3 regions of the Rhizobium lentis genome follow, and region 2 is predicted to be linked to each of the others. Evidence: predicted binding sites of a transcription regulator. Region 2 holds the regulator's gene; each other region holds the start of a gene.

Region 1 (2,260 bases), 360 kb from region 2:
GCAGCAGGCGAATGCGTCGTACTCGGCGGTCCCTCGGGGATCGGCAAGAGCTCGCTGCTCAAGATGATCTACGGTAATTATGCCGTCGACACCGGCCAGATTCTCATCCGCCACGACGGGCGTGTCGTCGATCTCGCCTCCGCCGATCCGCGCACCGTGCTCAACGTGCGGCGCGATACGCTCGGCTATGTCAGCCAATTCCTGCGCACGGTACCGCGTGTGGCGGCGATCGATGTGGTGGCCGAGCCGCTCGTCGCGCGCGGCGCGGACACCGTGGCCGCGCGGGAAAAGGCCGGCGTCCTGCTGGCCCGGCTCAACCTGCCAGAGGCGCTCTGGCAGCTTCCGCCTGCCACCTTCTCCGGCGGCGAGCAGCAACGTATCAACATCGCGCGCGGCTTCATTACCGACCATGCGATCCTGCTTCTCGACGAACCCACAGCCTCGCTCGATGCCAGGAATCGTGCAGTCGTCGTCGACATGATTGCGCAAAAGAAGCAGGCGGGTGTCGCCCTCCTCGGCATCTTCCACGACGAGGAAGTGCGCGAAGCCGTCGCCGACCGCATTCTCGACGTCCAGCAGTTCTCGTCGAGAAAGATTGCCGCATGAGCCGCAAGCTTGATATCGAGCCCTATATTCACGAAACGGCCGCCGTCAGCGACTCCACCTTCGGGCGCTATACGGAGGTCTCCGAACGCTGCCGCATCAGCGAGGCCGAGTTCGGCGACTATTCCTACATCATGCAGGACGGCTCCGTCTGGTGCGCGACGATCGGCAAATTCGTCAATATCGCCGCCGCCGTGCGCATCAACGCCACCAATCATCCGACCTGGCGCGCGACGCTGCACCATTTCACCTATCGGGCCGGCGACTACTGGCCGGACGCCGACATGGAAACGGACTTCTTCGCCTGGCGACGCTCAAACCGCGTGACGATCGGCAACGACGTCTGGATCGGTCATGGAGCGACAATCCTGCCCGGGGTCAGTGTCGGCAACGGGGCGGTGATCGGGGCCGGAGCCGTCGTTTCGAAGGATGTCCCGCCCTATACGATCGTCGGCGGCGTGCCGGCTAAATTGATCCGCGAGCGCTTTCCGAAAGAGATCGGCGAGCGCATGGACAGGCTTGCCTGGTGGGACTGGCAACATGACCGTCTGCGCCTGGCGCTGCAGGATTTCCGCAACCTGAGCGCGGAAGATTTTCTGTCGCACTACGAGGACTAGATGCTGTCGCCGCCGCGCCGGGATTTGTGACACGACTTACACAAATATGACACGCGAGGTTCACGAAGCGGGACTAATGCGATGCTGACCGAGGCCTGGGATGCGAGGAAAAAGCATGATGTTCGAGCTGAAGGATGTCACACGTCGTTTCGCAAACAAGCTCGCCGTCGACTCCGTCACGCTCAGCATTCCCCAGGGCCAGATGGTCGGCATCATCGGCCGCTCCGGCGCCGGCAAGTCGACGCTCCTGCGCATGATCAACCGCCTGCAGGAGCCGAGCTCCGGCTCCATTCATTTCGCCGGCGTCGAAGTCTCCGCGCTTCGCGGCCGGACCTTGCGCAACTGGCAGCGCGACTGCGCGATGATCTTCCAGCAGTTCAATCTGGTGCCGCGCCTGGACGTTCTGACCAATGTCATGCTCGGTCGCCTCAATCACCGCTCGACGCTTCTGAGCCTGCTCAATATCTTCACGCGCGAGGAGCGCGTGCACGCGATCGCAGCGCTCGAACGCCTCGGCATCGAGCAGACGGCGCTGCAGGCGGCCGGCACGCTTTCCGGCGGCCAGCAGCAGCGCGTAGCCATTGCCCGCGCGCTGATGCAGAACCCGAAGATGGTGCTCGCCGACGAGCCGATCGCCTCGCTCGATCCGCTGAACGCCAAGATCGTCATGGATGCGCTACGCGATATCAACGAGCGCGAGGGTATTACCGTCATCACCAACCTGCACACGCTCGATACCGCCCGCAACTATTGTGAGCGCATCGTCGGCATGGCCGGCGGCCGCGTCGTCTTCGACGGAAAGCCCTCTGAGCTGACGGCCGAAGCAGTGAAGGCAATCTATGGCACCGACAAGGACGGCGCCGGCATCGACGAAACGATGACCTCGACCAGTCTCGAATCCGCGCGCCGTGCCGAGAACCAATCATCCGGCATGACGGCCAAAGCAGCCGCTATGCATTGACCGTTTCCGGCCGACGGGACAAGGGCCGGAGAACCAACCGACAAACCACGTCACAAAAGGAGACTTCCATGTCTGCATT
Region 2 (2,260 bases):
CGGCGGAACTAGTCACCAAAATTGATCAAGCGTTTCTTGTTTCGGAGGCTTCCGGGACAACGGTGAGGGATTCTGCCATCACCAACGCAAAAGGTGGAGACAGGGCATGAACTGGACAGACGAGCGGGTCGAGAAACTCAAGAAGCTTTGGTCCGAAGGGCTGAGCGCCAGCCAGATCGCGGCGCAGCTTGGCGGGGTCAGCAGAAATGCCGTTATCGGCAAGGTGCACAGGCTGAGCCTTCCGGGCCGTGCCAAGGCCGGCGGCACGACCACCGCGGCGCGCACACCGAAGCGCCAGACATCAGCGCCACGGGCGCCGAACTACGCCTCCCGGATCACCACCCGCACCGTGACCCGCCAGCAGGGCGCAACGATGCTGAAGGAAGAGATCGAGGTCGATGGCGTCGAGGAAATGGACTATGTGCCGGCCGGCAACGTGGTCGTGCCGATTTCCCGCCGCCTCGGCCTGACGGAGCTGACCGAACGCACCTGCAAGTGGCCGGTCGGCGATCCGCTCAAGGACGACTTCCACTTCTGCGGCTGCGAATCCCCGGACAATTCGCCCTATTGCAGCTATCACCAGAAGCTTGCCTACCAGCCGGTCAACGAACGCCGCCGGGCGGCCGCTCGGGTGAGCTGAGGGGCGATCGCCGGACATGAAAAACGGGCCGAGCGGCCCGTTTTTTATTGGTTCGCGCCAATAGCGCCGCTCATTCAGCGTCGACCACCGGTCTCGACCCGTCCTTCGGCCCCCGCTTACATGCCGCAACGTCTCGATTCCCTCTTCTCCCCTGCGGGGAGAAGGTGCCCGTAGGGCGGATGAGGGGCCGGCGAAGCCGGTCCTTCCCAACAATGCCATGTGAACTTCGGTCGTGTTGGGCGCTTGCCGTTGACGTGATGGGATAGGTGATGACGGGAGGGTGTGCCGTGTGGCCCCCTCATCCGCCTGCCGGCACCTTCTCCCCGAGGGGAGAAGAGATTTGCCGCACTCTTTCCGTTCCCCACCAACCTCTCATGGGGCACGTCCCCTCACCCCGTCCGTGTTCGGGAGCTCAAGCTTCCATCGAATAACCGGCGCCACGGACGGTGCGGATGACGTCCTGCATGTTGGAGAAGTTCAGCGCCTTGCGCAGGCGGCCGACATGGACGTCGACGGTGCGTTCGTCGACATAGATATCGTGGCCCCAGACGCCATCGAGCAGCTGTGAGCGGGAGAAGACCCGGCCCGGCGACGACATCAGGAATTCCAAGAGGCGGAATTCGGTCGGGCCGAGGCGGACTTCGCGGCTCTTGCGATGGACGCGATGGGTTTCGCGGTCGAGCTCGATATCGCCGCACTTCAGCACCGAGGACAGCACCTCGGGGCGTGCACGGCGCAGCATCGCCTTGACGCGGGCGACGAGTTCGGGAGTCGAGAAGGGTTTGACGACGTAATCGTCGGCGCCGGTCGACAGGCCGCGGACGCGCTCGCTCTCCTCGCCGCGCGCCGTCAGCATGATGATCGGCAGCCGCTCGGTTTCCGGCCGCATGCGCAGGCGCCGGCAGAGTTCGATGCCGGAGACGCCGGGCAGCATCCAATCCAGGATGAGAAGGTCGGGCGTGCGTTCCTGCAGCCTGATTTCGGCCTCGTCGCCACGCAGAATGGTATCGACTTCGAAGCCTTCGGCTTCAAGATTATAGCGAAGAAGTACGCTGAGCGCTTCCTCGTCTTCAACAACTGCGACTCTCGGGATCATGCGTGTCCGTCTCCTCGCACACGAGCCTTAAACCGGGGGCGATTTAAACAGGCGTCCTGCGCAAATTCAGAAATTGGCTGCGACCTCTTTGCGCGCCCCGAACGGGCGCGCACGCAATCGATTGATCGGAAGATTATTCCGTCGCGGCGCCGACGGTGTTGGCGCTGTCATCCTTCGGGCGATCGCCTTCCGGCTGCGCGCCCGTCGCCATGTAATAGATCGTCTCGGCGATGTTGGTGGCATGGTCGCCGATGCGCTCGATGTTCTTGGCGCAGAAGAGCAGATGCGTGCAGCTCGTGATGTTGCGCGGATCTTCCATCATATAGGTCAGGAGTTCGCGGAACAGCGAGGTGTACATCGCGTCGATTTCGTTGTCGCGCTCGCGGATAGCGGTCGCCTTGTCGGCGGCCCGTGTCGTATAGACGTCGAGCACTTCCTTGAGCTGGACGAGCGCCAGCTCGGAGAGATGCTCGAGGCCGCGGGCGAGCTTGCGTGGAACGCCGGTGCTCTGGACGGCGATAACG
Region 3 (2,260 bases), 1.2 Mb from region 2:
GGACATGGCGACTGGGCAACGCTGAAGATCATGCTGCCGGGCGCAATCCTGGGCATCGCGCTCGGCTGGGCGACCTCGGCGCTCGTTCCGGGCGACATGCTGCGCGTGGTCATCGGCGCCGTCACCATCCTCTTCTGCCTGCGCTATTTCTGGAACAATTTCGGCCCCGGCGCCGGAAAAATAACGCCGCCGCGCGGCCAGCGACCGGTGGCCGCCAGTTTCTGGGGCACATTTTCCGGATATGGCAGCTTCGTGGCCCATGCCGGCGGCGCGCCGTTTCAGATCTATGCCCTGCCGCTCAAACTGGAGCCGCGCGACTATACCGGCACCAGCGTGCGCTTCTTCGCGATTCTCAACGCCATCAAGCTCATTCCCTATTTTGCGCTCGGTCAGCTCGACACGCAAAACCTTGTGACCTCCGCCACACTCCTGCCCTTCGCGCCACTCGCCACCCTTGCCGGCGCCTGGTGCGTGCGCCGCATGAAGCCGCAGATTTTCTATCCTTTCATGTATGCGATGGCGCTGATCGCGGCAATTCTGATCATGCGCGAGGGCCTTGGATGGTAAGGGCAGCAGTACGCTGCAGCGCACAATTTCCTTGCTGCCACGCCCGGATTGACGTAGCGTTCCTGCCATGTCGAACACGGACCCTTTCTCTGCGATTGCCGATCCGAACCGGCGCTTTCTGCTGGAGGAATTGCGCCGCGCGCCGCGGACGGTCAACGAGCTTGCCGAGGGACTGCCGATCAGCCGTCCCGCCGTCTCGCAACACCTGAAAGCGCTGCTCGACAGCAACCTCGTCTCCGTAACCTCGGAAGGGACGAAACGCATCTATGCGGTCAATAACCGCGGGTTCGACACGCTCAATCTGTGGCTGGATCAGTTCTGGGCCTGATCGACCGGCTCATGAAACCACGGCGCGATAGCGAATCGGGCGAATGCGCTTTGCAGGGAGGATGCAAACGCGCCAGCCGCAATGCCGCAAGCATCGGACTGGCGCAATTCTGGTGTGATCACCGGTTCTTGCAAATTTTAGGCGGAATGGATGGATTTACCTCTTGCGCAAGATGATCGCCCGGCGACCCTTGGGAAGATCTAATGGACGGATGACTTGAGACGCTGAATCTCGTCCTTGATGCGCAGCTTACGGCGCTTGCATTCGGCAATTTCTGTATCGGAGATAGAGGGAGCTGTTCTAAGTGCGTGCAGCTCCTCCTCGAGAGCGACATGCTTTTTCTGGAGTGATTCAAGATGAGCTTCAACTGTCATTTGACCCTTCCTTCCTCTTACCCTCCCCGGCCATCATCGTCGGGGATCAAGGTGTCAACCCGCGGACTGTGACATATTTTTGAAGGCTTGTCGAAGGCCAAAAGATGAAGATGAGATGGCAAATTCATGATCAAGACTAACTAGCCGTTACCCGTATTTGGTGATAGGAGCTTGCGGAAATCATCGGCAGATCGGACAAGATCCGAGGACGATAACGGGGAATGCATATGGCCGATCAGGAACAGGCGGAAATCAGGCTCATGGTGGCGCGTCTGCGCCAGGAGCACGAGGATTTCGACGCCGCGATCAATGCCATGATCGAGACCGGATGCGACGCTCTGCGAATCCAGCGCATGAAGAAGAAGAAGCTCGTCATCAAGGACAGGCTCTCGAAACTGGAAGATCAGATCGTCCCTGACATCATCGCCTGAGAGGAATGGCCTAGAGATGACAGACAGACCGCCCGTCGCCATTATCATGGGCAGCCAATCGGATTGGGAGACCATGAAGAATGCGGCCGACACGCTGGAAGCCCTTGAAATCCCTTACGATGCGCGGATCATCTCGGCGCACCGCACGCCCGAACGGATGGTGAATTTCGCCAAGGGCGCGCGCGCCGAGGGCTTCAAGGTCATCATTGCCGGCGCCGGCGGCGCTGCGCATCTGCCTGGAATGACGGCATCGCTGACGCCGCTGCCGGTCTTCGGTGTACCGGTCCAGTCGAAAATCATGTCCGGCCAGGACAGCCTTCTTTCCATCGTGCAGATGCCGGCCGGCATTCCGGTTGGAACGCTCGCCATAGGCAAGGCGGGTGCGGTCAACGCCGCCCTTCTCGCCGCCGCCGTGCTTGCCCTTTCCGATGACGAGATCGCCGACCGGCTCGACGAATGGCGCGAGCGCCAGAGTACCGCCGTTGCCGAATACCCGATGGACGACCTATGACGGCAGGAACGATCGGCATCATCGGCGGCGGCCAGCTCGGCCGCATGCT

The links. Region 2 encodes PhoB, which activates phosphate uptake and scavenging genes when phosphate is short. Its sites were predicted from a motif close to TGTCATNNANCTGTCAT; they were not measured.
Region 1: phnC (phosphonate ABC transporter ATP-binding protein) is a predicted target of PhoB. The motif match lies at 1,256-1,272, and genes of this name have one in related genera.
Region 3: J0663_RS05515 (YdcH family protein) is a predicted target of PhoB. The motif match lies at 1,374-1,390, and genes of this name have one in related genera.

What each region holds. Positions count from the first base shown of each region.
Region 1 is NZ_CP071454.1:1,995,909-1,998,168, reverse strand. It holds gene phnL (phosphonate C-P lyase system protein PhnL) at 1-606, shown strand, start outside; gene J0663_RS09490 (DapH/DapD/GlmU-related protein) at 603-1,220, shown strand; gene phnC (phosphonate ABC transporter ATP-binding protein) at 1,339-2,181, shown strand; gene phnD (phosphonate ABC transporter substrate-binding protein) at 2,250-2,260, shown strand, end outside.
Region 2 is NZ_CP071454.1:2,354,659-2,356,918, reverse strand. It holds gene J0663_RS11330 (GcrA family cell cycle regulator) at 107-640, shown strand; gene phoB (phosphate regulon transcriptional regulator PhoB) at 1,053-1,736, opposite strand; gene phoU (phosphate signaling complex protein PhoU) at 1,870-2,260, opposite strand, start outside.
Region 3 is NZ_CP071454.1:1,134,720-1,136,979, forward strand. It holds gene J0663_RS05505 (sulfite exporter TauE/SafE family protein) at 1-567, shown strand, start outside; gene J0663_RS05510 (ArsR/SmtB family transcription factor) at 635-895, shown strand; gene J0663_RS05515 (YdcH family protein) at 1,096-1,269, opposite strand; gene J0663_RS05520 (YdcH family protein) at 1,497-1,700, shown strand; gene purE (5-(carboxyamino)imidazole ribonucleotide mutase) at 1,717-2,211, shown strand; gene J0663_RS05530 (5-(carboxyamino)imidazole ribonucleotide synthase) at 2,208-2,260, shown strand, end outside.